4 regions of the Ensifer meliloti genome follow, and region 1 is predicted to be linked to each of the others. Evidence: predicted binding sites of a transcription regulator. Region 1 holds the regulator's gene; each other region holds the start of a gene.

Region 1 (5,596 bases):
AAGGCGAGGCCGATGATCAGCGCCAACCTTCTCGGCGCAATCACCATGAACAGCAAGGCGACGACTGCTGCAATACAGACGCCCTCGACCACATGCCCGAGCCAATCGAAGTGGCGCTGAATGTAGCCCCAAGGAATATCCATCACATCGCGCTTCGAGTGCCGCCCTCCCGATGAGGCCGGCCGACGGGACGCTATAGCACAATCGCCGATCACGAGACCACATGGTCCTCCGGGTTCTGCTCTTCGTGGACGTCGTCCGGAGCGTGGGCAACCTCTTCCGTCTTTCAGCATCCGGACGCAGAACTTCACCGGAAAGTACAACCTGTAGTTAATCCGAAGTGGTCAATGGACAGGAACATCGCGTTCGGCAACATTAGAGCACTTTCAGGAAAAGTGTGGACGGTTTTCCGTGCGGAAGTGCGTATTTTCAAAGCGTTAGCCCGCTCGTCACTCCGACGAGGCCGGACGAGGTCGACGCCCCCAGGGCCGTCCGGGTCCCCAAGACGAGCATCACCTGCTTTGCAGCACTGTGGAGAGAAAAATGGCGCATCTGATCGGTGGCATCGCCCCTTGGCTCGGGCTCGACAACCACATCTTCGGCACGAACGATCCGGACATTGTCTTCGGAGACCCATTCACGACCGACAATAGCCTGGGAGTCTTCGAAATCGGCGGCTTCCTGTCTTCGGGGCAGGGTGGCCGCGACAGCCTTGACGGGCACGGAGGCGACGACACGCTCTTCGGCGACGCTTGGGCGATCTCCGATCAGGGGCGTGGTGGCGACGACCAGCTCGACGGCGGCGCCGGCGACGACACGCTGTACGGCGATGCCTTCTCGATCGATGTGAGTGACTCCGCGATCGTCGCCGGAGGGAACGATCGTCTCTCGGGCGGCAAAGGCAACGATACACTCTACGGCGATGGCTACAATTGCCTCAGAGGACGTGGTGGCGACGACTGGCTCGACGGCGGCGCCGGAGACGATATTCTCTCGGGCGACGCTTTCTCCCTCGGCGATTTTTTCGTTGGCGGGAACGATCGGCTCCAGGGCGGAGAGGGCCATGACAAACTCTACGGAGATGGCCTCGACCAGGGCGTCGTGGAATCCGGCATCGGCGGCGACGACCACCTCTATGGTGGTTCTGGCAACGACTTTCTTGTTGGAGATGTTCTTTTCTCACGTGGCGGCAGTGGCGGCAACGACCTGCTCGACGGAGGCAAAGGCGATGATGTCCTGTATGGCGATGCAGAGGTCGGCGTGGACACCGCGGGTGGGGACGACCTCTTGATTGGCGGCGCCGGTAACGATCAGCTCTGGGGCGATGGCCGACTTACCGCAGCCTTCGCGGTCGAGACCGGTGCCGATCAGTTCCTGTTTGCGCGGAACAGTGGGCGGGATAAGATCTTCGACTTCGAATTGGACAAGGACATCATCCAAATCGCCGGCTATGGCTACGACGACTTCGCCGATTTTTTGTCCAACATCGGCGACGATGCTGACGGGAACGCTGTCCTGCAGCTGAATGGCACGGTCGATCAGGTCACTCTGATCGGCATCCACGCTGCCGACCTCAGCGCTGCCAACTTCGTCTTTGCGAATGCGGATTTCGCCCTCGTCTGACGAGAGGAAGTTTGTCGGTAACAAAGCTGATCAGGTGTGGCTTTTGGAGGCCTCGGCCGGAATTGAACCGGCGTACAAGGATTTGCAGTCCTCTGCGTCACCACTCCGCCACGAGGCCTCTACGATTTGCGTTTTCAAATCGTGGCGCGGATTTAGAATGATTGACCGCAATCCGCAAGAGGGTACATTTGGAATAGGGACTTTTTTATTCTGTATAAATGTGTCTTCCGTTCTATGACCGGGCGTGGTCATAGCGTCCCAAGGCGCAATACTCCCACGTCAGCGCTTTGAAATTGCGTACTTTCGTAGGAAGCGGCTGCGCACCTGGTCAGGAAGCTCTAATGATAGCGCCGGATGAGGCCGACGAGCCTGCCTTGGATCTTGACCCGGTCCGGACCGAATATGCGTGTTTCGTAAGCCGGATTGGCGGCCTCCAGCGCAATAGAGGCGCCCTTGCGACGGAATCGCTTCAGGGTCGCTTCCTCGTCGTCGATCAGCGCGACGACGATATCCCCGGGGCTGGCGGTGCTTCCGTTCCGGATGATCACCGTATCGCCATCGAGGATGCCGGCCTCGATCATCGAATCGCCCTTGATCTCGAGAGCGTAGTGCTCGCCGCTGCCGATCATTTCAACCGGTACGGATATATCGTGCATATTGTTCTGGATTGCCGAAATCGGCACACCGGCGGCAATGCGGCCCATGACCGGAACGGCGACCGATGCGGCCTCGGCCGGCGGCGCCGGTTTCGGTGCGGGGGGCGGCGCAGCAGGCTTGCCCAGACTGCCTTCGATCACGCTCGGCGAAAAGCCGCGGCGGACCTGCGAAGCGCCCGCATAGGCCTCCGGCAGCTTGATGACTTCGAGGGCCCGGGCGCGATTAGGTAGCCGGCGAATGAACCCACGCTCTTCGAGTGCGGTGATCAAACGGTGGATGCCCGATTTGGACGCAAGGTCCAAGGCGTCCTTCATCTCGTCGAAGGACGGCGGGACCCCGGATTCCTTCATTCGTTCGTGAATGAACAGAAGCAATTCCTGTTGCTTGCGGGTCAGCATGGCGTCACTCCAGAATCGCGAAACAAATCAAGAACAGAACCTATCTGTTCCATATGTGTTCCGCAAGTGCCTAAAATTCCGTGAATTTCGCTTGCTGTTGAATGCCGATCCGCCCCGCGATCCGGCGTGTCGATGGCGATCGCTCGGAATTCGGGGCAGGGGCCGATACGCTCTCGCATGTTTTGGGCTTACGGCGGGCGGCGCAGTCGGTCGCCTATGCAATGCTAATAGGCAAGGCGCAGTCCGCCCGGCGTAAGAACGTCGAATTCAGGCTCGGGATAAGGCCCGTACCACTGGGTGTAGGTCGTGTTGGTCGAGCCTGTGCTGGCGCACCCCGAAAGGGCGAAGAGGGAAAAAATTGCGGCTGCCACCAAAGATTTAACAGGCATGTTTTGCTCCACTCGCGGGAGTTGCCCAGACCTCGAACGGGTCAGACTAAAACTTTCTCTCAAATCAGCTTTTTTGGCAAGCAGCGAGCCGGCAGGGAGGACTGGTGGATGGTGGAGCCGAAGGGAGTCGAACCCTCGACCTCCGCAGTGCGATTGCGGCGCTCTCCCAACTGAGCTACGACCCCACTGGTCAACGATTGTATAAGAGTTTTCGGCCGACCGCGCCAGTGCATTCCACTTGCCGAATGCATCGCAATACAGAGATGAGGCTGACGACTGCAAGCCGCGTCGGTGCCCGCCGGCTGGCAGATAGGGCGGAGTGCAAGGTCACGAACACACAACGCCACTATCGGCTTTCAGCACTGGCTATTGAGCCACCTCGATCGCGGGCGGCTGCCAAGAGCCATCGAGAATTGCCTCTTTGCCCCAATAGGCGCGGATGTAGAGCGAGAACTTCCCGTCCGGCGCGGGCAGCCAGTTGTTTTCCTTGTCGCCCCCGGGCGACTTCGCGCCGGCGTAGAGGGTAAGCGAACCGTCGGAGTTGCGCTTTAGGTTCTTGTTCTTGGTGCCGAGTGAGTAGCGTTTGAGGTCGTTCGCGTGGAAGAGATGCTTGTCGTTGTACAGGGTCAATGACCAGAACCCGTTGACCGGCGGCTCCTGCCCGGCTGGGAAGGTGATCGCATAGCTGCCGCTGCCGCTGAGTTCTCCGCCCGCGCCGTCGTGGTCGGTGTAGAAATATTGCGTCTCGTTCGGCCGGTTGTCGAACATGTTCGATTTTGCCGTTCCGGTCCGGTTGAAATAGTCGACGCCGAACTGCGCATTGTTGGTAGAACGGTTCCATCCGTTCCCGGCCGGACGTCCGTTGTGCTTCCACTGGAAGAACGGCTGGATGACCTTGTCTTCGGTCTCGACCGCGGTCGCAACCAGCACCTTTTTCAGTTCGGGGTCCTTGGAGGCTGCATCGAGCAGCAGGCGGAATTGGCCATAGAGAGCCTCCTCGCCCGGCAACGGATCGACAGTGTCGAGAACCTCGCCGAACTGATCGAAGAACTTATCCGGGACCACCCATTTGGTTTCCTCGCCAGACGATGGCGGTCCGGGAATGTCCGGGACCTTGGCCCATTCGATCGTCTTCATCTCTCCGTCGAAATCCTTCAGCGGATAAGCGACGACCTGGTTGATGACCTCTTGAATCGCTTTCCTGTCCTCGGGCGTGTCGTCCTGGAAGACCCTGGGAATGGCGTTGGCGAGCGAGGTAGGGCAGCGCAAAACATCTGTGATCCCGTCCGGTTTCAGGCCGCTCCACCTCGGACCGGCGAGCAGGTAGAATCCGGGCTTCGAGCCATATGGTTTGCCTAGATGACCGAACTGGTCGGTGCGTGCGTCGTACAAAGCATAGACCCAGAAACGGTCGCCGAAATCCGGCACCTGAATCACGACCGGCTCTTCATCAAGCGCGAAGAAGCCCAAGCCGTAGACGACATCCTGGTTCGGGCACGTGACGAAAGTTTCCGACGGCTCAATGTAGTCGTTGAGCATCGCGATCTGGCCCCGCGGTGCGGCGGGCAGGACGCCGTTGAGGTGGCCCGGTTCCGGTGCCTGAGTGATCGCCGCCCTGCGGTTGATCATGTTAACCATCGGCCAGCCCCAGACGTAGGCCATCTGCGCAACCGTTCTTGCATAGTCGGGAGACATCACGATGCCCGTGGCGGGTTGCGTAACAGTTGCGGATGCGGCGTGCTGCTGTGCCTGCGCCGCATTGGCCGTGACGGCGACCGAGGCCGCCGTCACGGCGGCGGGAACCGCCGCTCCGGCGCTCACCGCTGCCAGCGATGCCGCACCCATGCCGCCCTTCATCAAGTCGCGCCGGGTGATGTCGAGTTGATCATTGAAACTCGTTTTCATAGCATATTCCTCTGTTGAATCGCTCCGGTTGGGCACTTGGACATGGGCGCGTTTCGTTGGGGACGCGCCCCGACCTCACTCCACCCTGACCACATCATCCGGCTTCCAGGTCTGATCGAAGAACTCGACGCCGGTTCCGTAGAGACGCAGCGCTATCAGGAAATTCCGGCCGCCGACGGTTTGGATCCAGTTCGAGTCCTGCGCGTCGGCAGGTTTTTCCGGTCCGAACCACAGGTCCACCGAGCCGTCCTGGTTCGTCGCGACCTTGTTGAAGCCGTTGATGGACGGCATCAGCTGCGGCGCTTCCACCATCGTGCCGTCGGTGATGTTGTAGGCGGTAACTGCCCAGAACAGGGCAGCCGGCGGATTGGGTGGCAAATGCAGCCTGTAGGTGCTGGAGCCGCTGAGGAACTCGCCCGCGGCATCTCGGTATGCAACCGGGTATTTGGAACCTGCCCCCAGCGTCCGCATGACCATTGCCGGAGCCGATGAATAGGCAACCTGGAAATAGCCAGCCCGCTGGTCGACATCGAGATAACTGTCCTGGAGCCATTCGGATGTGCCGCTGGCCCAGACATTTTCATACTGCCTGTCGGTGTAGTAGCGATTGCGTCCGTCCGGTCG
Region 2 (5,596 bases), 200 kb from region 1:
CGGGCAGATCAAGGCGTCAACCCTCGCGGAAAGGTCGCCTTTGACGCCCTCCGCCATTGCCTTGATCTGGTCCAGAGACGCACGTGTTCCATTCATCTTCCAGTTGCCGGCGACGAGCGGGCGGATATCGGGCGTCATGGGATCTCCTCCAGATCAGGTCTCTTCGTCTCGGCAAGCGGCGTAGCAAATCGCTCGCGTAAAAAAAAGCACCCAGGCGGATTATTCGGGCATCGGCGGTACAAGCTCTGCGGAATACGTCGCCCCATAACGCTTTGCCGGCTGTCCGGCCCCAATGGCGAATCGACCGGGCGAAAGCGAATAAAAACGAGGCCGCGGGCGTCTAATGCGGAGACGCTCTACCGTCACGTAGACGTACGCGCCGGGCGTCGGAGTCTGCCATGCTGCGCAACAGCGACAACGGGTTCGGAACGGTGACGATCGCCCTTCACTGGACGATCGCGGTTCTGATCCTCGGGCTCATCCTCGCCGGCTTCGTCATGCGGCGCATCGAGATCGACCCGGCTCTGCAGTTCTCCCTTTACCAGTGGCACAAGTCGTTCGGCTTCACCGCTTTGGGACTGGCTGCGTTTCGGATGCTCTGGTGGCTCGTGGAAACCACCCCGGCAGCTTCTCCGACCCTTGGCCCGATGGAGCACATGGCCGCCCGGGCCACGCATCTGTCGCTCATCGCGCTCGCACTCCTCGTGCCGCTGTCCGGCTGGGCGGTCGTGTCCGTCTCGACGCTGGCGATCCCGAGCTTCTATTTCAACTTGATCATCATTCCGCATCTGCCGCTCCCGAAATCCGGGACTTCGGAAGCGTTCTGGGCCCTCGCCCATGCAATGCTCGCTTATGTGACGCTTGGCCTGGTCGCAATCCACGCGGCGGCGGCATTCTATCACCATCTCGTGCGGCGCGACTTGGTGCTCATCCGCATGCTTCGCTCCGGGTCAATGCCGCGCACCGGCAGCACCGTCAACACTTCCGGAAAGGACGACACCGAGAGGAAACGAACATGACCGGCCCAGGCAAGCAGTCCATGGCAGTGACCCTGCCGCTCGCGCTTCTCGCCCTTGCCCTCGCAGGGACGCCGGTTGCGGGGGCGAAAGCGCCGGCACTTGCGGACGCCGCCGGGAACTACCGCATCGCGAGTTCCTCGAGCATCCAGTTCAGCGTGGGCCAAGTGGGTGGCAGCGGCGGCATTGCCGGCCGCTTCACTAAATTCTCGGGCATATTCCGGATCGATGGCGACGACGTCGGGCGATCCTCCGTGGAGTTCACGCTTTTTCCGGAGAGCGTAAGGTCCACCGAGCGCCGGATCGAGGACTTCCTGCGCTCCAGCGCAGTGTTCGATGCAGCCAACCACAAGACCGTGACCTTCCGCTCCACCGGCGTCAGCCAGACCGGCCCGGATACCGCAACGATCGAGGGCGTTCTCACCGCCCGCGGCAAGAGCCGCAAGGAGCGCTTCGACGTGAGGCTCACCGATTGGAACAGGCGCTCGATTTCCTTCACGATCCGCGGCAGCATCCGCCGCTCGCCCTACGGCATGACCGTCGGGACGCCCATTTACTCCAACGTCGTGGAGTTCGACATGAACATAACGGGGCAGAAGCGTTAGGTTTGCCCGGGCGCCAGGGCCGTGCGCCGCCAGAAGTCCGAGGCCATTGCCGGATCGCGCAGCGCCTCCAGCCTTTTCCAGGCGGGAAATGATGCTTCGAAGATGGCTGGGCTCATGCGGAAGTCCTGGCACGGATTGACCGCACCGCCGGCCACGACGGCAATCTCGTCGAGAGCGTCGAGCAGCTTGACGGTGGCCTCGCCTTGATTGGCAAAGTCCATGGTCAGGGCGAAGCCCGGTCTCGAAAAGGAGAGAAGCCCCGGGGAGGCTATGCCACCGAAACGGTGCAGCTTCGTCCGTACGGACCCATGACCGGCACGGCGGGCTGTTTCGAGCAACCGCGCCGTGGTCTCCGGCGCGGTCGCAACGGGATACACGCTTTGATGCTGGCAGAGGCCACGCCGCCCGTAGAGCCTGCGCCACCCGCCGATCGCGTCGAGAGGGTGAAAGTAGGAAGTCCACGTCTGCGTCGACACGGTCTCACCACGGTCGTGCTTGCGAAAGCGGTATTCGTTCAGCATTTTCAGCGTCACGCTGTTGAACAGACTGAAGGGCGGCGAAAAAGGCACGGCGAGCCTCGGCCCCTTCGGGATATCAGGATATTCGCAAGCGCCGTCGGCGTGATCCGCGGCGAACAGGACGCCCCTCCCCATGCGCCGTCCCGTCGCGAGCTGGTCGAGCCAGGCTACGGCATACTCGTGCTCCTCTTCGGCCCGTTCGGCCAGCGTGAAATATCGATCGAGACTATCGAAGCGAAGCACGTGCCGCTGGACATGCGGCGACGGCACCTTCATCAACCGAAGCTCGACGTCGAGGATCAGCCCGGTCAGTCCCAGGCCGCCGATCGTCGCAGCGAAGAGTTCCGCATTCTCCTCGGGCGAGCAGACCAGGCGTTGGCCCGTCGAGCGCAGCAAGGTCAGGCGCCGGACGTGATTGCCGAAGGAGCCGCGCGCATGGTGATTGCCGCCGTGGATGTCGTTGGCGACGGCGCCGCCGACGGTGACGAGGCCCGTCGCCGGCGTCACGGGAAGAAAGAAGCGATGCGGAACGGCGCGCGCCAGCAGGTCGGCAAGGATAGTGCCGGCCTCGCAGCGAATGGTCCCGCTCCCCGGATCGAAAGACAGGATGCGGTTATGCTTCCTGCTTTCGATAAGCGTCCCGAGTTGGTTGCGGCAAACATCGCCGTGGCTCAGGCCATTGCCGACGGGAAGAAACGCCATGGCGGCCACCGAGCTTATGCCGTCCTCGTAGTCATCGGGTGAAACGGTCGGTCGAGACCGGTTTCCAAACCGACCCGCTTCCTCGAAATCGTCCATTCTCATTACCGCCGTCAACTCCACAACCGCCTAGCGGTCAAGGATCCAGTTCAGCGCCTCTCGCCAGTCCGTCATTCTGATCGGAGTTCCATGCGAACCTGTTTCGAACAGGACGAAACGGGCAGGATAGGCCTTCGATCTGAGGCTGCGATAGAGCGCGACCTGGGACTCGGCCGGATAGACGCTGTCGCGGCTGCCGTGGCTGAAGAGTATCGGCAGCCGCGCGCCGTAGGCGGCACTCTTGCGAAAGTCTGGGTCGGCGGGGCCGCCCATGATCATCATGCCGCCAAGGGCCGAGACGGCTGCCTCTTGGCGGGCTATGCCCCAGCAGATGAAGCTTCCCATGGAGGCACAGGAAAGGACCACCGGCCTTCCGCCGGAACGCTCCGCTGCGAAACGGATCAGTGCCGAAACATCCGCTACGCCCGCAGCATCGAAGGACCTGACGCTTGGAGCGTAATAGGTTCCGCCATTGACGACAGCCAGATTTTTGAGGCGATTGAAATTGCCTCCGAAGGCGAAATCATTGGCACCGAGACGGCGGTCGCCGCCGCGACCATGAATAAAGATCACGGTGAATGCGGCGCCGCGATCGGGGCCGACGCGGGTGACGTCAAGCCCCCGCTCGCCGAAACCGAGCGTCTCGTTCACCTGCACGCCCTTGACACCGAGCGACACGTAAGCGCGCTTCACCCGCCGCTCGGGTATCTGGTCGCGCTCGTTGATGTCGCGTAGTTCCTGGTAATCGACAACGCGGAAGTCGCCGCCATCCGCCTCCTGAAGCAGTCTGCTATAGCGAAACAGCGCATCCTTGTAGGGCTTAACGGGTTCGGCCCTTGCGGAAACGGCAAGGCTCGCGAAAAGAAGCGCGCCGATCAGATGCCGTATGGAGAAAAGAATTGTGGACATGGACACCCGATCGGCTCCCTCGTTCGGCGCCTGCCTTGCCACCGGCGCCTCGGCCAAGCAACACTGGCGCGGCAAATCTGGCTCATTAAAGGGTATTTCTTCCTCCGGGGCATCGAAATTCGCCTTTTGTTCGCTCTTCGGGCGAGACTCTGGCAGAATTCCGGTGATTCGCGCGACAAAGGATGGCGGCCGCGCCGCGGTCTTGCTATGGCCTAGCCGACAATTAGACAGGAACGATCTGAACGCTTCATGGACGACAGCAGCGACCTTTTTTCCGCTATGCCCCAACAGCCGAAGCCGGCGGATGCCGCGCCACGCAAGCCCGCGGCCCCCGCCGCCGGTAACGAAGCGTCGCGCCCCGCACCCAAGACGAGCGACGGCAGCGACTACGACGCCTCGGCAATCGAAGTGCTGGAAGGTCTGGAGCCGGTCCGGCGCCGTCCGGGCATGTATATCGGCGGGACGGACGAAAAGGCCCTGCATCATCTGTTCGCCGAGGTCATCGACAACTCGATGGACGAGGCGGTCGCGGGACACGCCAACTTCATCGACGTGAACCTGGACGCCGACGGCTACCTGACGGTGACCGACAACGGCCGCGGCATCCCCGTCGAGAACCACCCGAAATTTCCCGGCAAGTCGACGCTCGAGGTGGTGATGACGGTGCTGCATGCCGGCGGCAAGTTCGACGGCAAGGCCTATGAGACCTCCGGCGGCCTTCACGGCGTCGGCGTTTCCGTGGTCAACGCACTGTCGGACGACCTTGAAGTCGAGGTTGCACGCAATCGCCGGCTCTATCGCCAGCGCTTCTCCCGCGGCATCGCGCAGGGCGGCCTCGAAGACCTGGGTGACGTACACAACCGGCGCGGCACCAGGGTCCGTTTCCACCCCGACCCGCAGATCTTCGGACCGCATGCCCGCTTCGAGCCGGCGCGGCTTTTCCGAATGGCCCGCTCCAAGGCCTATCTCTTCGGCGGCGTCGAAATCCGCTGGTCCTGCGATCCGGCGCTCCTGCCGGAAGGATCGGAAATCCCGGACAGGGCCGTGTTTCATTTCCCCGGCGGCCTCAAGGACTATCTCGCCGCGACGCTCGGCAAGGAATTCACGGTCACCCGCGAGATTTTCGCCGGCAAATCGGAAAAGTCGGGCGGCCACGGTTCGCTCGAATGGGCCGTCACCTGGTATGGCGGCGACCAGCAGATCCATTCCTACTGCAACACCATCCCGACGCCCGAAGGGGGAACGCACGAGGCGGGTCTGCGCATTGCGCTGACGAAGGGGCTCAAGAACTACGCCGAGCTCACACAGAACAAGCGCGCTGCGATCGTCACCACGGACGATGTCATGATCTCTGCGGCAGGCATGCTCTCGGTCTTCATTCGCGAGCCGGAATTCGTCGGTCAGACGAAGGACAAGCTGGCAACGGTGGAGGCGCAGCGCATCGTCGAAAACGCGCTTCGCGATCCTTTCGACCATTATCTTGCCGACAATCCGGCAGAGGCGGCCAAGCTTCTCGACTGGGTGGTGGAGCGCGCCGAGGAGCGTGTACGCCGGCGCAAGGAAAAGGAAGTCAGCCGCAAGACGGCGGTCCGCAAGCTGCGCCTGCCGGGCAAGCTCGCGGACTGCGCCCAGAATACGGCGGAAGGTGCCGAACTCTTCATCGTCGAAGGGGACTCGGCCGGCGGTTCGGCCAAACAGGCGCGCAACCGCGCCAACCAGGCGATCCTGCCGCTGCGTGGCAAGATCCTCA
Region 3 (5,596 bases), 820 kb from region 1:
AAGGTGCCGGCAGGCGGATGAGGGGCCTTCACCTCCGTCAAACCTGGCGGAACGGGCGGAAGCTCATGCGGTGCAGGGAGCAGGGGCCGTGGCTTTCGATCGCCGTGCGATGCTTCACGGTCGCATAGCCCGCATGATGGGCAAAGCCGTAGAGCGGGAAAGTTGCATCGGCGCGGGCCATCATGCGGTCACGGGTGACCTTGGCGACGATCGATGCGGCGGCGATCGACACGGAGCGGCTGTCCCCCTTGACGATCGCTTTTGCGTGGCAGGAGAGGCCGGGCGGCACGTCGCGGCCGTCAACCAGAACGATGCGGGCCGCCAGTTCGAGGCCGTGAACGGCGCGGCGCATCGCATCGAGGCTGGCCTTCAGGATATCTGTCGTGTCGATGCGCGCCGAAGAAGAAGAGGCGATCGAAACCGTCGATGTCGCCAGAATTTCTTCGAACAGCGCCTCGCGCTGCTCAGCCGTCAGGAGCTTGCTGTCGTTGAGACCCGCCGGGATGGCGTCCGGATCGAGAATGACCGCGGCGGCGACGACCGGGCCCGCAAGCGGTCCCCGCCCAGCCTCGTCGGCCCCCGCGACCGGCCAGAAACCGTCGCGATGGGCGGCGCGCTCGAAGGTGAAATCCGGAACGGGCGCCTGAAGAGGAAAAAGAGGGGAATCGGGCTGTTTGCGACGTGACATGAAAAGACACTCGCATACTCGCCCGATTCCCTTCAAGCCCCCGGCTCGGTTTGCGGCGGTTGCCGGGGGGGGAACCAGCGCCGCCCCGTGGGGCAAAGGGCGGATGCTGGAATTTTCAAAGCCGTTCCACAGCGGGAAAGAGTGGCGGCTTATGCTTTCGATCTAAAGAAGCGACAGCTGAACGCCCATTCCTAGCGGCGGCACGAAGAGATCGCTGCGCAATTGCCGGCGCGTCAGATTGAGGCCGAGCCGCTTGGCCGCAAGCTCGAATCGACGGCCGATCTGCCAGGCGTAAGGTCCGCTGCCCTTCATTCGTTTACCGAACTCGGCATCGTAATCCTTGCCGCCGCGCATGGAGCGGATGAGCGACATGACGTGCCGGTAGCGGTCCGGGTAGTTTCTGAGAAGCCAGTCACGGAACAGGGGGCTCACCTCCAGCGGAAGCCGGAGGAGTACGTAGCTCGCATCCGACGCGCCCGCCGACTTCGCCGAATCGAGCACGCGCTCGATCTCGTGATCGTTCAGCGCCGGAATGATCGGCGCGACCAGTACTCCAGCGGGAATGCCGGCCTCGGAAATTGCGCGTAGCGCCTCCAGCCGCTTGGTGGGCGTCGACGCCCGCGGTTCCATGCTGCGCGCCAGTTTCCGGTCGAGCGTGGTCACCGAAATGCCGACCCGGGCAAGACCCTTTTCCGCCATCGGCGCCAGCAGGTCGATATCGCGCGTCACCATGGCCGATTTTGTAACGATCATCACCGGATGATTGGCTTCCTTCAGCACATCCAGGATCTGGCGCATGATCCGCCATTCCTTTTCGATCGGCTGATAGGGATCGGTATTTGTGCCGATCGCGATCGGGCGAAGCTTATAGTCCGGCTTCGCCAGCTCGCGCTCGAGAAGACGTGGCGCGTCGGGCTTGGCGAAGAGCTTAACTTCGAAATCAAGCCCTGCCGAGAGCCCCATATAGGCGTGCGTAGGCCGCGCGAAGCAGTAGATGCAGCCATGCTCGCAGCCGCGATAGGGGTTGATCGATCGGTCGAAAGATATGTCGGGAGAATCGTTGCGCGTGATCGCCGTCTTCGGCTTTTCTATCTGGACCTCGGTCTTGAACGGCGGCAACTCCTCGAGCGTTTGCCACCCGTCATCGAAGACTTCGCGCGTTTTCTGCTCGAAGCGTCCCGAGATGTTGAGGGCGGCACCGCGGCCGCGCCGACGATCGACGTCGATTCTGATGCCGGATCCGGCGACGAGGGCCTCCGCCACATCCACGCTGTTGCCGGGCGCATAGACGCCCTGCTTGAGTTGAGACAGATCGTTCATCGAAATCTCCCCGGAACCATGCTCGGCTCGCTTGGTGCTGATTATTTTCCTAGCGCAGAAAACAGTACAAAGCAAGAACAAATATTCAGCACATCTCCGGGGAAGGCGCGCGTTCATCCGCCACCCTGTGCGGACCTGCGCTTGTAGCAATCTGCGCTGCGATGCGGTAGGAACGGCTATGCTGACGGTCATCATGGAAACGAAGGACAACGAAGCGGAGCTCGCACAGACGCTCTCGGCGCTCGTTGCCGGCGCGGTGGAAGGGCTCGTCAGCGATGTAATAATCCTGGACCACGGATCGACCGACGGCTCCCCCAGGGTGGCGGATGCTGCCGGTTGCCGTTTCTGCCTCGAGTGGGATCTCGGCGATGTCCTTCGTTCCGCCCGCGGCGAGTGGCTGATGCTCCTGGAGCCTGGTGCCCGCCCTATCGGTCGCTGGGTGGATGAACTGGCCGAATACGTCTCTCTGAACAGGAGCCCGGCGCGGTTTTCTCCCTCGCGAATGCATAAGCGCCCGCTTCTCAAGCGCTTGGCGCACAGGGCGCCGCCGCTGGAGTCCGGATTTCTGCTGCCGAAGGGGGACGCGGTCGCGGCTGCGCGCGGCAAGATGCCGCTCAGCGCCCTTGCGAGCGGACGAGCCGCCCGCAAACTTGCGACCGAGCTCGTCCCGGCCTGGGTCGCATTGGACAACCGGTCGGTCGGAGAACGGCACCGGACGCCCTGTTCGTAGAGCGGGATAAGGAAAATCGTGTGCGGCTTTCAGCCCGCATCCCGCTCTAACTTATCGAGTTGACGGTCTACCGCATCGGCTCGAAAATCGGAATCGATCTTCGGGCCGATGCGCCCGATGCCGGAGTGGCATGACTTTCAGATCGAGCGGACTGCAAGCGAGTTCAACTGCCAGGCCGAGTCGATCGAAATGTCGATGCTGACGTCATTGAGGAACGTCCAGACGCGATCGGCCACTCCGACATAGACCCAGAGCTTGCGGCCAGCGGGGAAGGCCATCTCGGTGAACAGGTTGATGATTCTTCGTTCGCCAGGAACGGCCTGGATGGAGGTACCTGGAAAGCTCTCGCCATCGCCGCTGCAGTCGAGACCCGAGGCGAACCACTGGTCGCTCACCTCGTTCGCCGGTTCGACATCCTCCCAGTTCCAGAACACGGCCAGCACGAGGCGGCCGCGCGTCGTGGCGTGAAAGTCGGACCACCCGAACTCGTCGTAGGTCGAGATGTGATGGCGGCAGATGAGGGCCGACAAGTCTGCCTTGACTTGCAGTATACCGGTGCGGAGCGTCTTGAACGGCACGAGGTAGCCGTTCTCCCGATAGGCGCAGAGGATTTCAGCATCGGAGGCACTATTGTTGCGGGCGATCAGTCTCGATCCCATCCGTCCCGCACAGTCCAAATAGGAACTGTTCTCCACGATTGCTCCGTCGCCGGTTGCCTGGTTCTGCTCGAGTCTGTCCCAGCAGCCTTCAAAGGGCGGGAGGAACAGCTTTTCCTTGTCGGGATCGGGCGCGACATACACGAGCGGCGGTTGTTTGAAGATGTCGGCGACGCTGCCGACCACCGTTTCGTGGCGGTGGAAGGCTTCGTGGCCCTTCACCAACTCGCCGACTTCGCCATAGGCACGCTTATGAAGCCGTTTGAGCGCGTTCAGATCAAGGCCGGTATTCCTGGCCTCGACGAGCGACCTGTATCGAAGACCGGGCCCGCGCGGATCATCACGTCGGCCCGACCTTGCGACCTGCGCGATCCTGTCGCGCAGGTCAGGTGAAAAGACCTGCCGGCGCTGCTCTGCGAAAGACTGGCGCAATGCGTCCAGCCTGGTTACCGTTGCCTGCCATTCATCCTTCTGCCGACGTTCGTAGAAGGCCTGCAGCCCCAGCGGAACCTCGGTCTCGGGCCGATCCGTTTTCGAGTAAGCGTGCTCTGCCGTTCCCATGACTTCCTCCTACCCTGGCGGGTTGCAGTGCGGGCCTTGTCGACCGGCGCGCCTGCGTCTGAGTGAAAACGAGGAAAAGGGGCTCCGAGGCGGCAAATGCGAGTGGGCTTTCTCCGTCGATGAGAAGCCGTGACATGGTGGCCGTAGCCCCGAGCTGAGCCGCTTCTCCGAAGCAAGAATGGGGCGTACCTTGCGGTACCCCCAAAGTGGCTCTCAAATGACCTTGTTTATGAAAAATATCCGTCTGTGAAAATGTCTTGCCATGCATGCCCATCGTTTCGGACGGGCAGCACGTCGTAGCCTTCTCTCTTTCCCAATATTGCCCCGGAAAGAGGCCGGGCATTCGCTCGAAGCAATTAAACGGTGCTTGCCTTGCCCGCTTCGAGCCAAGCCGACGAAGGCAAACTAGCGGGATTCGGGGCGCGGGTCTGTTCCAAACGGAACACGAATCTCGTCAGCCGCGCTTCAGGTGCTCGTCGAGCCGCGGCATGATCTCGACGAAATTGCACGGCATGTGCCGGTAATCGAGTTGCTGCTTCAGGATTCCGTCCCAGGCGTCCTTGCAGGCACCGGGGGATCCGGGCAGGACGAAGATGAACGTCGCATTGGCGACCCCGCCCGTGGCCCGCGACTGGATCGTCGACGTGCCGATCTTCTCGTAAGAGATCCGGTGGAACACCTCCGAAAAGCCATCCATGCGTTTCTCGAAGAGCGGCTCCAGCGCTTCCGGCGTAACGTCGCGGCCCGTGAATCCGGTGCCCCCGGTGGTGATGACGACGTCGATCGCGGCATCGAGCGTCCAGGCCTTCACCTGTCCGTAGATCTTCTCGCGCTCGTCGGGAACGATTGTCCGCGCCTCGAGCCGGTGGCCGGCCTCTCGTATTCTCGCTTCGAGCACATCGCCGGACTTGTCGTCCGCGCGTGTGCGCGTGTCCGAGACCGTGAGCACGGCGATGCCGATGGGGATGAAGGGGCGTCTTACATCGAGGCCGGGCATTCTGGCGTTATCCTGATTTTCCCGCGGTTCGCGTCGCCTGAACGTACCATCGCGGGTGGCCGGCGGAAATGGTCTCAGCGGCACGTTCGGCGCTTTTCGTCCCCGTGAACAGGCCGAAGGAGGTGGCGCCCGAGCCGGACATCCGCACGAGCGCGGCGCCTGCATCGCGCAATGCGTTCGAGACGGTTTCGATCATCGGCTCGTGCGCACGTGCCGGCGGCTCCAGGTCGTTCCGCATGGCCGCCATGGCCGTCAGCCATTCGGCAGTCGAGCGGGCATCTTCAGGCAAGACCAGCGGAGGATTGGTCTTCCTGACGAGCGATCGGAAGATAACCGGCGTGGAGACCGCGACGAGGGGATTGACGAGGACGACGTCGAAGGGCGGCAGATCGGGAAGAGGCGTGATCTCTTCGCCGATGCCTCTCGCGACGAGGGGGCCCCGGTCGAGACACATCGGAACGTCCGCGCCGAGCTGCAGCGCAAGGCTGTTGAGGCTTGCCGCTTCGACAGTCGCGCCCCAGAGCGACAGCAGCCCGCGCAGAGTCGCGGCTGCATCGGCCGAGCCGCCGCCGATCCCCGATGCTATCGGCAGGTTCTTCTCGAGATGCAGATGAACCGGGCCTGCCATTCTACCCTGCGCCGCA
Region 4 (5,596 bases), 1.3 Mb from region 1:
GTTCGAAAGGATGGGGATGGTGTTTCGCCGTTCGACCACGCGGTGGACATGGTTCAGCGATTTCAAAAGGTTGGACCGCTCGAGAGTAATACGCATGGATGCTACCGCTTTCAACCATTGCCGCGCGGGCGAGGGGACCGCCGCGGCGTCAACTGCGTGCCCCGGCCGCTCGGCCGGAAGGATGTGGACGGGCAAAATGGCAGAAAGAGAGCCGCAAAAGCAAGGGGTTTTGAGCCCTCTTCCCCAAATGCGAGACTGCAGGCGCGGCCCGCCCTTGCCCCGGGCTCCCCGCTCACTCATAAAGGGCGCGAACCCGGCTTGGCCGGAATGGTCGATCGGAATGATCGGGCCAGGAGTGATTGGGAAGGCGGCGTTGCAAAAGCAGCAATCGACGGATGCATCCGAAAAGGAACGGCAGCGCGGTTTTCGCCTGCACAATACGAACATTCCTGCGCGCCCGCTGGAGCCGTGCCTTTATCTCGTGGCAACGCCGATCGGCAATCTCGGCGACATCACGCTGAGAGCCCTAGAGACGCTTGCCGGGGCCGATGTGCTCGCTTGCGAGGACACGAGGGTGACGCGGGTGCTTTTGGACCGCTACGGCATCGTCAATCGGCCCACCGCCTATCACGAGCACAATGCCGCCGAGGCGGGGCCGCGACTGCTTGCAGCACTTGGCAATGGGAAATCGGTGGCGCTCGTCTCCGATGCCGGTACGCCGCTCGTCTCCGATCCGGGCTATCGCCTGGCGCAGCAGGCGGTCGAGGCGGGCTACCGGGTCGTTCCCATACCTGGCCCCTCGGCGCCGCTTGCGGCCCTCGTCGGCTCCGGCCTTCCGAGCGATGCCTTCCTCTTCGCAGGCTTTCTGCCGGTGAAGGACAAGGCGAAGCGCGACCGGCTCGCCGAACTCGCGGCCGTTCCCGCCACTCTCATCTTCTTCGAGTCCCCGCATCGCATTGCTGCGACCGTCACTGCTGCGGCCGAGGTCCTCGGCGCAGACAGGAGGGCGGCCGTCTGCCGCGAACTGACCAAGACCTTCGAGGAGTTCCGCCGCGGAACGCTCGGCGAACTCGCGGCGATTTACGACGAAAGCGCCAATGTGAGAGGCGAGATCGTCCTCGTGGTCGGTCCGCCAGAGGCAAAGCCCCAGCCGGAGGCGGCCGACGTCGACGCACTGCTCAAGGAACTCGCCCGCGACCTGCCGATGGGCAAGGCCGCGACCGAGGCGGCGCGCCGCACGGGGCTGGCGCGCAAGGAGCTTTACGACCGGCTCCTTCATCTCAAGGATGGCGATGAAGGCTGAGCGACCGGACACCCGCAAGCTGAAGGCGCTGAAGCGGGGCCACATCGCCGAATACCGCGCCGCGCTCTGCCTGATGCTGAAGGGCTATCGCATCGTTGCCATGCGCTATCGCACCAGGCTCGGCGAGATCGACATCATCGCCCGGCGCGGCGACCTGGTCGCCTGCGTCGAAGTAAAGGCCCGGGTGAGCCTGGAGGATGCGGTCTTCGCCGTCACAGACACGGCGCAACGGCGCATCCGGGCGGCAAGCGATCTCTGGCTGTCGCGCCAGGGCGATTTCCACCGCCTGTCGGTGCGCTACGATATCGTCGCCGTAACGCCGTGGCGCTGGCCGCGGCACCTGCCGGACGCCTTTTGATGACGCCTTTTGATAGGCGGGAGCGGCGGGAACCTTCTTGCCTAACCACGGTACGCATTCTACATCTTGCGGGCTTTTCTGCGGTGCCGCTCGTCGCGAAGACGAGGGGCGGAGCATCGCGTCGAATTGCCGTATAATTCGATTTCCGACCGGAGCCGGTCGAAGGAACTATGCGCATCGTGGATCCAGATCGGGAACGGGAAAATGGCAGGAATCGTCAATGTCGGGGTCCAGATGGACCATGTTTCGGGCATCACCATTGCGGGCGATTCGACCTTCGCGATGAGCCTTGAGGCGCAGGCCCGAGGCTATCGCCTGTTCCACTACACGCCCGACAAGCTGTCGCTCCGGGACGGCAGGGTCTATGCGACCGCGCAGCAGATGCAGTTGCGCGACGTCAGGGGCGACCACTTCACTCTCGGCGAAGACGAGCGGATCGATCTTTCGACCATGGACGTCATCCTGCTTCGCCAGGATCCGCCATTCGACATGGCCTATATCACCTCGACGCATCTGCTCGAGCGGCTGCACCCGAAGACGCTGGTCGTCAACGATCCGGCCTGGGTCAGGAACTCGCCCGAGAAGATCTTCGTGACCGAGTTTCCGGATCTGATGCCGAAGACCCTGATCACTCGCGACCCGGACGAGATCGCCCGCTTCCGTCAGGAGATGGGCGACATCATCCTGAAACCGCTCTACGGCAATGGCGGCGCCGGTGTGTTCCACTCCGCGCGTGACGACCGCAATTTCTCGTCGCTCCTCGAAATGTTCGCCCAGATGTTCCGCGAGCCTTATATCGCCCAGGAATATCTGCCGGCGGTCCGCAAGGGCGACAAGCGCATCCTGCTCGTCGACGGCGAGCCGGTCGGCGCGATCAATCGCGTTCCGGCCGAGCACGATTCTCGCTCCAACATGCATGTGGGCGGGCGCGCGGAGGCAACCGACCTGACGGCGCGCGAGCGGGAGATCTGCACCCGCATCGGCCCGGCGCTGAAGGAACGCGGCTTCCTCTTCGTCGGCATCGACGTGATCGGCGACTACCTGACCGAGATCAACGTCACGTCGCCGACCGGCATCCGCGAAGTGAAGAAGTTCGGCGGTGCCGACGTCGCTAGCCTGCTCTGGGACGCGATCGAGAAGAAGCGCGCCTGATCTTTACGGCGGACCGCCACTCTCGCTCTTGTGTTCTATCATTGTTCTTGTTTTCAAGCGTATTCCGTGCAAGATTTACCGTTGCAACCGGTTTTGGTTGTGACGGCGTGTGTGGGCCGCCGTGCTGGAGCGGGATTGCGGAAGGACGATGATCCTTCGCGCTCCGCTCGAAATCAGGGGGCAGTATGGTCGCGCGCGTCAGCACGGTTGCGTTTCAGGGTATCGAGGGCGTTCCGGTCGACGTCCAGGTGATGGTTGCACCCGGCAAGGTCGGTATGCAGATCGTCGGACTGCCGGACAAGGCGGTGGCCGAAAGCCGCGAGCGCGTCCAGGCGGCGCTTCATGCATCGGGGCTGGCGCTTCCCGCCAAGCGGGTGACCGTCAATCTGGCGCCGGCGGACCTTCCGAAAGAGGGAAGCCATTTCGATCTCGCCATCGCGCTCGGCCTGATGGCGGCGCTCGGCGCTGTCCCTGCGGACGCGCTGTCCGGTTATGTCGTCATCGGCGAGCTCAATCTCGACGGCACGATCGCAGCCGTCGCCGGCGCGCTGCCGGCGGCGATCGGCGCGAATGCGCTCGGCAAGGGGCTGATCTGCCCGGCGGAAAGCGGGCCCGAGGCGGCCTGGGCCGGATCGGAGATCGATATTCTCGCCCCGCGCAGCCTGATCGCGATCGCCAATCATTTCCGCGGCACGCAGGTGCTCTCCCGCCCCGAGCCGGCGGTCCGGGCGGCCGCCGGGGGCCTTCCCGATCTTGCCGACATCAAGGGCCAGGAAAGCGCCAAGCGGGCGCTGGAGGTCGCGGCGGCGGGCAACCATAATCTGCTGATGGTCGGCCCGCCCGGTTCCGGCAAGTCGATGCTTGCGGCGCGGCTCCCCTCCATCCTGCCGCCGCTTTCGCCCGCCGAACTGCTCGAAGTCTCGATGATCCATTCGATCGCCGGGCAATTGCCGGGCGGCAAGCTCTCGGACCGCCGGCCCTTCCGTGCGCCGCACCATTCCGCCACCATGGCGGCGCTGATCGGCGGCGGCTTCCGCGCGAAACCGGGAGAGGCGTCGCTCGCCCATAACGGCGTGCTCTTTCTCGACGAATTTCCGGAATTTGCGCCTCAGGCGCTCGACGCTCTGCGCCAGCCGCTCGAAACCGCCACCTGCATCATCGCGCGCGCCAATCATCGCGTCACCTATCCGGCGGCGATCCAGCTCATTGCCGCCATGAACCCCTGCCGCTGCGGCATGGCCGGCGAGCCGGGCCGGAGCTGCGCCCGCGGGCCGCGCTGCATGGCCGATTACCAGGCGCGGATCTCCGGCCCGCTGATGGACCGTATCGATATCCGCGTCGACGTCCCGGCCGTCAGCGCCGCCGACTTGATCCGCCCCGGCACCTCCGAGCCGAGCGCCGCCGTCGCCCGCCGCGTCGCCCGCGCCCGCGAGCTGCAGAGAGACCGCTTCGCCGGCCTCGGCCATCCCGAGCTGACGAGCAACGCCCGCTCATCGACGACGATGATCGAAAAGATCGCCGAGCCCGACGCCGCCGGCCTGCAGCTACTGCGCGATGCGGCGGAAAAGATGAAATTCTCGGCGCGCGGCTATCATCGGGTGCTGAAGGTCGCCCGCACCCTCGCCGATCTCGATGCGGCGCCGACGGTCGGTCGCATCCACCTCGCCGAAGCGATCTCCTACAGGGTGGCGGGAGAGAGACTGCCGGTCGCCGCGTAGGATCCGACTTCGATGAGGATGGGGCGCCCCTCATCCGGCTGCCGCCACCTTCTCCCCGTTCTGACGCTACGGCATGCACATATCTCTTGCGCGCCGGTGCGGCGGATACTGCTGATGAAAGGGACCCCTCGCGAACTCAACCGCCTCAACCCCGCTCGGTCGGGATTGCCCCTCAACCGGCTGCCGCCACCTTCTCCCCGCAGGCGGGGAGAAGGGATATGCCGCGCCCGCTCGCTCCCTCGGGCGGGCGGTGAATGCGGGGTTCAGTTGGCGCCGCTTGTCCCTTCTCCCCGCCTGCGGGGAGAAGCGCAACCATTAGACTAAGCGCAAGAATTTTGTTGTGGCGCGCTTTTCGTCCATGGGGTTTGGCGCTTGACGACGGTGTTGGCGAAGATGATGAGTTTGCGGACGCAGGCGATGAGCGCCGCTTTGTGGGATTTGCCTTTTGCGGTGAGACGATCGTAGAGCTCAACCAGCGTCTCGTTCCAGCGCTGCGACGCCGGTAAGGCGGCATTGAACAGGGCCCTGCGGACGCGCGCCCGTCCGCCGGCGATATGGCGCTCGCCTTCACGCTTGCCGCTCTGGTCGTCATAAGGCGCCACGCCGGTCAGCGCGGCGATCTCCTCACGGTCGACCCTGCCGAGTTCGGGCATCAGAATGACCAGGGTGAGTGCCGTACGGATGCCGATGCCGTCGATGCTTTCGATCAGATCAAGCTTCCGGGCGAGATCGTCATGCTCGCGGACAGCGGCCTGCAACAGCGCGAGCTGGGCTTTGCAACGGCTCTTGAGCTCACCGATGGAACGATCGATCTCCTCGAGGATCCGCCTGTCGGTGAAACGCTCGCGGCGGGTCTTGAGGCAGGCTATATCGGCTTCGATCTGCTCGATGAACAGCAGCCATTCGCCAAACGCGATCAGCCGGCTATCCGGCGCATGGCATCGCGCATCCGAACGGGCAGCGCACTCGGCGATCAGCGCGGCGTCGAGCTGGTCGTTCTTGGCTCGGCGCAGCTTATAGAGGCCGAAAGCGCGCACTTGCCGCGGCTGCAGCAGGACGACCTCA

Evidence for each region. The regulator LexA, encoded in region 1, represses DNA repair genes until DNA is damaged. The targets are predictions, from matches to a motif close to TGTTCNNNNTGTGTTCNG.
Region 2: the regulator LexA is predicted to act here: its motif matches at 3,963-3,980, upstream of parE (DNA topoisomerase IV subunit B).
Region 3: the regulator LexA is predicted to act here: its motif matches at 2,071-2,088, upstream of PZL22_RS22225 (PA0069 family radical SAM protein).
Region 4: the regulator LexA is predicted to act here: its motif matches at 2,845-2,862, upstream of PZL22_RS19755 (YifB family Mg chelatase-like AAA ATPase).

The regions. Positions count from the first base shown of each region.
Region 1 covers NZ_CP120365.1:375,449-381,044, reverse strand. The annotation lists gene PZL22_RS08890 (hypothetical protein) at 1-143, opposite strand, end outside; gene PZL22_RS08885 (calcium-binding protein) at 544-1,623, shown strand; tRNA gene PZL22_RS08880 (tRNA-Cys) at 1,668-1,741, opposite strand; gene lexA (transcriptional repressor LexA) at 1,962-2,678, opposite strand; gene PZL22_RS08870 (hypothetical protein) at 2,903-3,067, opposite strand; tRNA gene PZL22_RS08865 (tRNA-Ala) at 3,177-3,252, opposite strand; gene PZL22_RS08860 (DUF1254 domain-containing protein) at 3,434-4,972, opposite strand; gene PZL22_RS08855 (DUF1254 domain-containing protein) at 5,048-5,596, opposite strand, start outside.
Region 2 covers NZ_CP120365.1:173,435-179,030, reverse strand. The annotation lists gene tpiA (triose-phosphate isomerase) at 1-138, opposite strand, end outside; gene PZL22_RS07965 (cytochrome b) at 399-1,019, shown strand; gene PZL22_RS07960 (YceI family protein) at 1,016-1,621, shown strand; gene PZL22_RS07955 (FAD-binding oxidoreductase) at 1,618-2,943, opposite strand; gene PZL22_RS07950 (alpha/beta hydrolase) at 2,968-3,903, opposite strand; gene parE (DNA topoisomerase IV subunit B) at 4,096-5,596, shown strand, end outside.
Region 3 covers NZ_CP120365.1:3,190,250-3,195,845, forward strand. The annotation lists gene rnhB (ribonuclease HII) at 38-688, opposite strand; gene PZL22_RS22225 (PA0069 family radical SAM protein) at 851-2,008, opposite strand; gene PZL22_RS22230 (glycosyltransferase family protein) at 2,187-2,738, shown strand; gene PZL22_RS22235 (hypothetical protein) at 2,876-3,955, opposite strand; gene moaB (molybdenum cofactor biosynthesis protein B) at 4,410-4,952, opposite strand; gene PZL22_RS22245 (4-(cytidine 5'-diphospho)-2-C-methyl-D-erythritol kinase) at 4,960-5,596, opposite strand, start outside.
Region 4 covers NZ_CP120365.1:2,666,337-2,671,932, forward strand. The annotation lists gene dnaN (DNA polymerase III subunit beta) at 1-96, opposite strand, end outside; gene rsmI (16S rRNA (cytidine(1402)-2'-O)-methyltransferase) at 341-1,303, shown strand; gene PZL22_RS19745 (YraN family protein) at 1,293-1,661, shown strand; gene gshB (glutathione synthase) at 1,866-2,813, shown strand; gene PZL22_RS19755 (YifB family Mg chelatase-like AAA ATPase) at 2,999-4,531, shown strand; gene PZL22_RS19760 (IS110 family RNA-guided transposase) at 4,852-5,596, opposite strand, start outside.